Regions from separate parts of the Cedecea davisae genome, predicted to be linked through region 2. Evidence: predicted binding sites of a transcription regulator. Region 2 holds the regulator's gene; the other holds the start of a gene.

Region 1 (5,174 bases), 460 kb from region 2:
ACAGGGTCAGATCGCCGAGCGAGGCCCCAAGGGTTAGCTCACGTTTACGCTTGCTCGCCTGCGCGATGTCGCTGTTGTCGATAACCCGCAGCGCGCCGGTCGGACAGGTGCGAACGCACGCCGGGCCGCTTTCGTCGAAGCTGCACAGGTCGCATTTCACCGCGATAGCGCGAATGCCGGGAACCCAGTCAAGCAAAGTGCTGACGCGGGCAGGAGCCGGTGGCACAGGCGGGGCTTTCGGGCTGTTGACGTTAGCGGGGATATGCAGCGGGCGGCTGCCGGAGAATTCAATAGCGCCGAACGGGCAGGCAATGCCGCAAAGCTTGCAGCTTACGCACAGGCTTTCATTCAGCTGTACCGCGCCGTCCACCCGGGTAATTGCGTTCACCGGGCAGACCCCGGCGCAGGGCGCATCTTCGCAGTGGTGGCACATCTGCGGTGCGGATTCTGTCGCACTGCGCATAACTTTCAGGCGCGGCATAGACTGCAAACCGTGCAGGCGGTGCGTCTCCGCACAGGCGGCTTCACAGGTGTGGCAGCCGATACATAATTTGGAATCAGCGATTACAAAACGATTCACCAGGACTTCCTCAGGTGACTGTCGTCATTTTTGACGAAAACATGCCGAAAAGCTGTCGTTTCGACAGGCTTCCGACACCCCAGAGCGCATTCACGCCACGGCAGACTGCTGAAGCAGCGCCAGGGAAAGCGGGGTGTTGTCATGCACCGCCTGATAAAGGCTGTCGTACACCGGGCGAATAAGCTCGAGATAATGGTCGAGCACTTTTTCGCGATCGCGGTTGCTGATGAGGTTGTCGATACGGCCATCGTCATCGATAACGGCTTTTGCAATCAGCACCTTATCGCTACCGTCACGCAGGGCGATGGCGTACTCAATGGTGTGGCTGTTAAAGCCTTCGGCCAGGCTGATATGGATGGCGAAGTGGTCAAATAAAAAGAAGCGCAGGCTTTCGTCGGCATTGCAGCCCACGGAGTGGTGCAGCTTCGCTTTCGACAAGGTTATTCCCTGAATCAGGGTGTTACCGTAGTGATGCCACTGCGAAAGTAAGCGCTGATGCTTATCGGCAATATATTCAGCTTTCTCGCTCAGTTCCCAAATGTTCATTCTTTATTCACTCTGTATGTACTTGTTCCTCCGTAAGGCATGTTTCATGCCATGTTTTTAATTAACTGTATTTAAAGGGTTTTATAACTTAATCCTTCGGAATATGTGCGGGAGTGACATGTCATTTCGTCATCTTTGACTTTCAGTGACGGAGGTTTTTACCCTCATCCTAACCCTCTCCCTGGGAGGGAGAGGGAACAAACAAAAGGCCCTCTCCCACGCGAATTCCCCAGGGTAGAGAGGCAAAGAAAAGGCCTGGCACCGTCTTTGCATTACCTCCCCCAGTTAACCCGGAGGCACCATGCACGAAATCACCCTCTGCCAGCGCGCAGTCGAATTAATTGATACCCATGCCCGTCAGAATCATGCCCGCCGCGTCACCGGCGTCTGGCTGGAAGTGGGTGCTTTTTCCTGCGTAGAAATCAGCGCCATGGAGTTCTGTTTTGAACTGGTCTGCCGGGGCACGCTGGCAGAAGGCTGTGAACTCCACATCCAGCAACAGGAAGCGGAATGCTGGTGCTACGACTGCCAGCAACACATCACCCTGCTGACCCAGCGAGTGCGGCTTTGCCCGCTCTGCGACGGCAGCAACCTGCGTATTGTGGCGGACGATGGCGTGCAGATTAAGCGTCTGGAAATTGATCAGGAGGTAGCTCATGTGTAGCACTTGCGGTTGCGGCGAAGGCAACCTGTATATCGAAGGGGATGAACGTAACCCGCATTCAGGATTTCGCAGCGCCCCTTTTTCCCCGGCATCCCGTCCGGTATTACAAATTACCGGCGTAAAATTTGCCCCAACGGCGGACGAGCAGGGCGACCTGCATTACGGCCACGGCGCGGCGGGAACCCATGCGCCCGGCATCACCCAGCGCAAAATGCTGGAAATCGAACTCAACGTGCTGGATAAAAATAACCAGCTGGCGGCCCATAACCGGGAGCAATTCGCCAAACAGAATCAGCTTGTGCTTAACCTCGTCTCAAGCCCCGGCTCCGGCAAAACCACCCTGCTGACCGAAACGCTAAAACGGCTCAATGGCAATGTGCCCTGCGCGGTCATTGAAGGAGACCAGCAGACGGTTAACGATGCGGCGCGCATTCGTGCCACCGGCACCCCGGCAATTCAGGTGAATACCGGCAAGGGCTGCCACCTTGATGCCCAAATGATCCGCGACGCCATGCTGCGCCTGCCGCTGGAGCGGGACGGCGTCTTGTTTATCGAGAATGTAGGTAATCTGGTGTGTCCGGCGAGCTTTGACCTTGGCGAACGCCACAAAGTGGCGGTGCTGTCGGTAACCGAAGGGGAAGATAAGCCGCTGAAGTACCCGCATATGTTTGCCGCCGCCTCGCTGATGCTGCTGAACAAAATCGATCTGCTGCCATACCTGCAATTCGACGTTGAAAAGTGCATGGCTTACGCCCGGGAAGTTAATCCGGACATCAAAATTATTCTGGTTTCCGCCGCCAACGGCGAAGGCATTAACGACTGGCTGGCCTGGCTGGAGGCGGAAAGATGTGCATAGGCATTCCCGGCCAAATCGTTGAGCGCCTGGCGGACGGCAGCGCAAAAGTTGACGTCTGCGGCGTGCAGCGCAATGTCAATCTGGCCCTGGTGGGAGACGCCACCGTCGGGCAATGGGTGCTGGTTCACGTAGGCTTTGCCATGAGCGTTATCGACGAAGCGGAAGCGAGGGACACGTTAGACGCTTTGCAAAACATGTTTGAAGTAGAGCCGGACGTGGGCGCGCTGCTGTACGGCGAGGAGCGTAGCTAATGCGCTATGTGGACGAATATCGCGACCCCGAACGCGTGATGCAGCTGATTGAGACCCTGAAACAGCGCGCACCGCTGCTGGCTAACACCGCTTCACGCCCGCTGCGCATTATGGAAGTCTGCGGCGGCCATACTCACGCTATTTTTAAATTTGGCCTCGACCAACTGCTCCCGGAAAACATTGAGTTTATCCACGGCCCCGGCTGCCCGGTTTGCGTCCTGCCGATGGGCCGCATCGACAGCTGTATCGAAATAGCCAGCCACCCGGAAGTGATTTTCTGCACCTTTGGCGACGCTATGCGCGTGCCGGGTAAAAATGGCTCGCTGATGCAGGCGAAAGCCCGCGGAGCCGACGTGCGGGTAATTTATTCGCCGATGGACGCCCTGACGCTGGCGAGCCAGAACCCGCAGCGCAAAGTGGTGTTTTTCGGCCTCGGATTCGAAACTACTATGCCCGCCACCGCCATCATGTTGCAGCAGGCGAAAGCTCAGGGACTGGAGAACTTTTACTTCTTCTGCCAGCACATCACGCTGATCCCAACTTTACGCAGCCTGCTTTCCGAGCCGGACAACGGTATTGATGCATTCCTCGCTCCCGGCCATGTCAGCATGGTGATTGGTACAGCCGCCTACGATTTTATTGCCTCGCAGCACCAGCGCCCGCTGGTTGTCGCCGGTTTTGAACCTATGGATCTAATGCAGGGCGTGCTGATGCTGGTGGAGCAAAAAATTCGCCAGCACAGCGAGGTGGAAAATCAGTACAAACGCGTGGTGCCCGACGAAGGCAACTTGCTGGCGCAGCGCGCAATTAGCGAAGTCTTCAGCGTGCAGGGCGAGGCCGAATGGCGCGGCCTGGGCGTTATCAGTGAATCCGGCGTGCAGCTTACCCCTGCCTATCGCCAGTTTGATGCCGAAGCCCACTTTAAACCGCTTCCGCAGCAGGTTTATGACGACCCGCAGGCACGCTGCGGCGACGTGCTGACCGGGCGCTGCAAACCGCAGCAATGCCCGCTGTTTGGCAGCGGCTGTAATCCGCAAAACGCCTTCGGCGCGCTGATGGTTTCCTCCGAAGGAGCCTGCGCGGCGTGGTATCAGTATCGTTCGCAGGAGTGTGAAGTATGAAAACCATTGAGCTGGCCCACGGCAGCGGCGGCCAGGCGATGCAGCAGCTGATCGCCGGGTTGTTTATGCGGGAGTTTGCTAACCCGTGGCTGGCAGAGCAGGAAGATCAGGCCCGGCTTCCGCTTGCACAACTGACCGCCAGCGGCGACAGGCTGGCGTTTTCTACAGACAGCTATGTTATCGACCCGCTGTTTTTTCCCGGCGGGGATATCGGCAAGCTGGCCGTTTGCGGAACCGCCAATGATGTGGCTGTAAGTGGAGCCATACCGCGCTGGCTTTCATGCGGTTTTATCCTCGAAGAAGGGCTGCCGCTTGAGACGCTGGAGCGCGTGGTCACCAGCATGGCCGGAGCCGCCCGCGCGGCGAATATTGCCATTGTTACCGGTGACACCAAAGTGGTGCCGCGCGGCGCGGCGGACAAAATTTTCATCAACACGGCAGGGATAGGCGCCATCCCGACATCCGTTAACTGGGGTGCGGCTCAAATAGAAGCCGGGGATGTGCTCATCGTCAGCGGAACGCTGGGCGACCACGGGGCTACGATCCTTAACCTGCGCGAGCAACTGGGAATGGACGGCGATTTACAAAGCGACTGCGCGGTGCTGGCACCAATGATTGCCCCGCTGGTTAACATCCCGGGCGTAAAAGCCCTGCGTGACGCCACCCGCGGTGGAGTGAATGCGGTTCTGCACGAATTTGCCGATACCAGCGGCTATGGTATGGAAATCGTTGAAAATCAGCTTCCGCTAACGCCCGCGGTGCGCGGCGTTTGCGAACTCCTGGGGCTGGATGCCTTAAATTTTGCTAATGAAGGCAAGCTGGTTATTGCCGCCTCACGCGAGGCCGCTCCCGCCATTTTAAACGCGCTAAAGCAGCATGATCTCGGTAAACAAGCCGCCATTATCGGCGAAGCCGTAGAACGCAAAGGCGTAAGGGTGACGGGGCTTTATGGCGTTAAACGCTCACTCGACCTGCCGCATTTTGAGCCGTTACCGCGCATTTGTTGACCTGCGCCATGACGCGTCCGCCCGGCACTGATTAAACTTAAACTATATTTATATTAATAAAATATTTTAACCCTGTGTTTTGCACAGGGTTTTTCAATGGAAAGCAAAATGCCATACACCCCGATGAGCGATCTCGGGCAGCAGGGGTT
Region 2 (5,174 bases):
CTTTACGCCCGAAGATTTTGCGCTTTCCCATCCGGGCGGCGCGCTGGGCCGTAAACTGCTGCTGCGAGTTAACGACATTATGCACTCCGGCGATGAAATTCCGCACGTCAGCAAAGAGGCCTCTCTGCGCGACGCGCTGCTGGAAATTACCCGTAAAAATATGGGGATGACGGTCATCTGCAATGACCTGATGAAAATTGAAGGCATCTTTACCGACGGCGACTTACGTCGCGTGTTCGATATGGGTGCTGATTTAAATACCCTACGCATTGCTGACGTGATGACCGCAGGCGGCATTCGCGTGCGTCCGGGAACATTGGCGGTTGACGCCCTGAACCTGATGCAGTCGCGCCATATCACCTCGGTTCTGGTCGCAGATGGCGACCAATTGCTGGGTGTGGTACATATGCATGACATGCTGCGCGCAGGCGTAGTTTAAACAAAGGATTAGCCTTAATGAGTAACCGTGATGCGTTGCTGAACACCTGTTATGGGCCGGTTAGCGCGCAGGTCATAGAGCGGGCGAAAGAAGTTCGCCTGCTGATTCTGGATGTCGATGGCGTTATGTCAGACGGCCTGATTTACATGGGCAATAGCGGCGAAGAGCTGAAGGCCTTCAACGTGCGCGATGGCTACGGCATTCGCTGCGCCCTGACCTCCGGGATTGAAGTCGCTATTATTACCGGAAGGAAAGCAAAACTGCTGGAAGACCGCTGTGAAACTCTGGGTATCACGCACCTCTATCAGGGGCAGTCAGATAAGCTCATCGCCTTTCGCGATCTGCTGGCAAAGCTGGCGCTCTCTCCAGAGCAGGCGGCTTATATCGGTGACGACCTGATCGACTGGCCGGTAATGGAACAAGTGGGCTTAAGCGTAGCCGTTGCAGACGCCCATCCGCTGCTGACGCCAAAGGCTGACTACGTTACCCGAATTAGCGGCGGGCGCGGCGCGGTGCGGGAAGTTTGCGATCTGTTATTGATGGCGCAAGGTAAGCTTGACGAGGCCAAAGGGCAATCCATATGAGTAAGACCAAACGTTGGCTTATCATCCTGCTCGCCATCGCGGCGCTGGTCCTGATCGGCCTGAATCTTACGGATCGTGACGAACCTGGCGTAACCGTCAATAATAATGATCCCACCTATCAGAGTGAGCTTTCCACAACGGTAGTGTACAACCCGCAGGGCGCGCTGAATTACAAGCTGATAGCCCAGCATGTTGAATATTTTTCGGATACGGGGATTTCCTGGTTCACCAAACCGGTGATGACCCAGTACGATGAAAAGAAGGTCGCCACCTGGGAAATTCACGCCGATCGCGCCAAACTTACCGATGACAAAATGCTCTATTTGTACGGCAACGTGGTGGTAACGGCGCTGACCCCGGAGTCGCAGTTACGCAAAATCACGACAGACAATGCGCAGGTTAACCTCGTCACCCAGGACGTTGCGTCCGACGACCTGGTTACCCTGTACGGTACCAGCTTTAATTCCAGCGGCCTGAAAATGCGCGGCAACTTACGCAGCCAAACTGCACAGCTGATTGAAAAGGTTAAAACCTCTTATGAAATCCAGAATAAACAAACTCAGCCTTAAACTTGTTCTGCTTGGTACGCTCTTTGCCGCACCATGGTCCGCCTGGGCGCTGACCGGTGATACCGAACAGCCGATTCATATTGAATCGGACCAGCAGTCCCTCGATATGCAGGGTAACGTCGTCACCTTCACCGGTAACGTCGTGGTGACTCAGGGCAGTATCAAAATCAACGCCGATAAAGTTGTCGTCACCCGTCCCGGCGGTGAGCAGGGCAAAGAGGTGATCGACGGCTACGGCAACCCGGCAACCTTCTACCAAATGCAGGACAGCGGGAAGCCGGTAAAAGGCCACGCCTCCACCATGCATTATGAGCTGGCCAACGACTTCGTCGTGCTGACCGGTAAAGCTTACCTGGAACAGCTGGACAGCAATATCACCGGCGACAAGATAACTTACCTGGTGAAAGAGCAAAAAATGCAGGCGTTTAGCGATAAAGGCAAGCGAGTCACCACCGTGCTGGTGCCGTCTCAGTTGCAAAACAAAAACGGCCAGCAGCCGGCACAGAAAAAGAGTAACTAATTCGTTATGGCAACTTTAATTGCGAAAAACCTGGCTAAAGCCTACAAGGGCCGCCGCGTGGTCGAAGACGTCAGCCTGACCGTTAAATCAGGCGAAATCGTTGGGCTGCTCGGGCCAAACGGCGCCGGTAAAACCACGACGTTTTATATGGTTGTAGGTATCGTGCCTCGCGATGCGGGCAATATCATCATTGATGATGAAGACATCAGCCTGCTTCCGCTACACGCCCGCGCACGTCGTGGTATCGGCTATCTGCCTCAGGAAGCCTCTATTTTCCGCCGCCTGAGCGTTTTCGATAATCTGATGGCGGTGTTGCAGATTCGCGATGACCTGACCTCAGAGCAGCGCGAAGATCGCGCCAACGAGCTGATGGAAGAGTTCCACATCTCTCATCTGCGCAATAGCCTTGGGCAGTCGCTGTCCGGCGGGGAGCGCCGCCGCGTTGAAATAGCCCGCGCGCTGGCAGCAAACCCAAAATTCATCCTGCTGGATGAACCTTTTGCCGGCGTAGACCCGATCTCCGTAATTGATATCAAACGCATCATCGAGCATCTGCGCGACAGCGGCCTCGGCGTGCTGATTACCGACCATAACGTCCGCGAAACGCTGGCCGTCTGCGAACGCGCCTATATCGTTAGCCAGGGCCACCTGATTGCCCACGGCACGCCGGAAGAAATCCTTGAAGACGAGCAAGTTAAGCGAGTCTATCTGGGCGAAGAGTTCAGACTCTGATAGGGTGGGAAGTCTTACACGACTTATTTGAGGACGTTTGCTCTGAACATGAAGCAAGGTTTGCAATTACGGCTTAGCCAACAACTTGCTATGACGCCCCAGCTACAGCAGGCAATTCGCCTGTTGCAGCTCTCGACGTTAGAGCTTCAGCAAGAACTCCAGCAGGCACTGGACAGCAATCCATTGCTTGAGCAAACCGACCTGCATGATGAAATCGATACTCAGGAAATGCCTGAGAGCGAAGCCATGGACACCCGCGAAGCCCTCGAACAGAAAGATATGCCGGAGGAGCTGCCGCTGGACGCCAGTTGGGATGAGATCTACACCGCAGGAACCCCTTCAGGCACCGGCACCGACTATCTCGACGATGAGCTTCCCGTTTATCAGGGTGAAACAACCCAGTCGCTTCAGGACTACCTGATGTGGCAAGTTGACCTGACGCCCTTCTCCGACACGGACACCGCGATTGCAACTTCGATAGTCGACGCGGTAGACGAAACCGGGTATCTAACCGTCCCGCTGGAAGACATTCTGGAAAGCATGGGCAACGACGAGGTCACGCTCGATGAAGTCGAAGCGGTGCTTAAGCGTATTCAGCGCTTCGATCCGGTAGGGGTGGCGGCGAGAGATTTGCGCGACTGCCTGCTGATCCAACTTTCTCAATTCGCCAAAGAAACGCCCTGGCTGGCTGAAGCTCGCCTGATTGTTAGCGATCATTTAGATCTGCTGGCTAACCACGATTTCCGCGCCTTAATGCGCGTAACAAGAATCAAAGAAGACGTGCTGAAAGAGGCCATGTGCCTGATTCAGTCGCTTGACCCACGCCCCGGCCAGTCCATTCAAACCGGCGAGCCTGAATACGTTATTCCGGACGTGCTGGTGCGTAAGCTACAGTCACGCTGGACCGTAGAGCTTAACTCCGACAGCATTCCCCGTCTCAAAATCAACCAGCAATATGCCGCCATGGGCGGAAATACCCGCAATGACAGCGATTCGCAGTTTATTCGCAGTCACCTGCAGGAAGCGAAGTGGTTGATTAAAAGTCTCGAAAGCCGCAATGATACGCTGTTACGCGTTAGCCGCTGCATTGTGGAGCAGCAGCAGGGCTTTTTTGAGCATGGCGAAGAGCACATGAAGCCGATGGTGCTGGCGGATATTGCCCAGGCGGTAGAGATGCACGAATCGACCATCTCAAGGGTGACGACGCAGAAGTATTTGCACAGCCCGCGCGGCATTTTTGAATTGAAGTATTTCTTCTCCAGCCATGTCAGTACCGAAGGCGGCGGCGAAGCCTCCTCAACGGCAATTCGTGCGCTGGTGAAGAAGTTAATAGCTGCGGAAAACCCCGCCAAACCTCTGAGCGACAGTAAATTAACCTCAATGCTGTCGGATCAGGGTATTATGGTGGCACGCCGCACAGTTGCGAAGTACCGAGAATCTTTATCCATTCCACCGTCAAACCAGCGTAAACAGCTGGTGTGACTTCACCGATAAGGAAGACACTATGCAGCTCAACATTACAGGGCAAAACGTCGAGATAACCGATGCACTGCGTGATTTTTTGAACGCTAAGTTTGCCAAACTGGAGCAGTACTTCGAAAGAATCAACCAGGTCTATATTGTATTAAAGGTGGAAAAAGTAACTCATGCGGCGGATGCTACGCTGCACGTGAACGGTGGAGAACTGCATGCCAGCGCCGAAGGCCAGGACATGTATGCCGCGATTGACGGACTGATTGATAAACTGGCCCGACAGTTAACAAAACACAAAGATAAACTAAAACAGCACTGATAATCCGGGCATCAGATGTGCATACGGTCGGCCCGCTGCCTGTGTAGCGGGCCGTTCGCACAAAAAATGCTTAGGTGAACTTATGATGAACAACGATTCGGCTCTACAACTGAGCAATGTCCTTAACCAGGAATGTACTCGCAGTGGCGTCCACTGCCAGAGTAAAAAACGTGCGCTGGAAATTATCAGCGAACTGGCAGCAAAACAGCTTGGCCTGCCGCCGCAGGTCGTTTTCGAAGCCGTATTAACCCGCGAACGTATGGGCAGTACCGGCATTGGCAACGGCATTGCAATTCCCCACGGCAAGCTTGAGGAAGATACGCTGCGCGCCGTTGGCGTCTTTATCCAGCTGGAAACGCCTATTGCTTTTGATGCTATCGACAACCAGCCGGTGGACTTGCTGTTCGCGCTGCTGGTGCCGGCGGATCAAACCAAGACCCACCTTCATACGCTGTCTCTGGTGGCGAAGCGTCTGGCGGATAAAACCATTTGCCGCCGCCTGCGTTCGGCCAGCAGCGATGAAGAGCTTTACCAGATA

The links. The regulator sigma-54, encoded in region 2, starts transcription at its own class of promoters, with help from an activator protein. The targets are predictions, from matches to a motif close to GTTGGCACANNTTTCGCTNT.
Region 1: a site for sigma-54 is predicted at 1,381-1,400, ahead of hypA (hydrogenase maturation nickel metallochaperone HypA). Genes of this name have one in related genera too.

The regions. Positions count from the first base shown of each region.
Region 1 is NZ_CP172054.1:4,830,578-4,835,751, reverse strand. It holds gene ACG1VR_RS23130 (4Fe-4S dicluster domain-containing protein) at 1-580, opposite strand, end outside; gene hycA (formate hydrogenlyase regulator HycA) at 671-1,126, opposite strand; gene hypA (hydrogenase maturation nickel metallochaperone HypA) at 1,428-1,790, shown strand; gene hypB (hydrogenase nickel incorporation protein HypB) at 1,783-2,646, shown strand; gene ACG1VR_RS23110 (HypC/HybG/HupF family hydrogenase formation chaperone) at 2,637-2,897, shown strand; gene hypD (hydrogenase formation protein HypD) at 2,897-4,018, shown strand; gene hypE (hydrogenase expression/formation protein HypE) at 4,015-5,025, shown strand; gene flhA (formate hydrogenlyase transcriptional activator FlhA) at 5,134-5,174, shown strand, end outside.
Region 2 is NZ_CP172054.1:337,111-342,284, reverse strand. It holds gene kdsD (arabinose-5-phosphate isomerase KdsD) at 1-439, shown strand, start outside; gene kdsC (3-deoxy-manno-octulosonate-8-phosphatase KdsC) at 457-1,023, shown strand; gene lptC (LPS export ABC transporter periplasmic protein LptC) at 1,020-1,592, shown strand; gene lptA (lipopolysaccharide ABC transporter substrate-binding protein LptA) at 1,561-2,112, shown strand; gene lptB (LPS export ABC transporter ATP-binding protein) at 2,119-2,844, shown strand; gene rpoN (RNA polymerase factor sigma-54) at 2,893-4,326, shown strand; gene hpf (ribosome hibernation promoting factor) at 4,349-4,636, shown strand; gene ptsN (PTS IIA-like nitrogen regulatory protein PtsN) at 4,719-5,174, shown strand, end outside.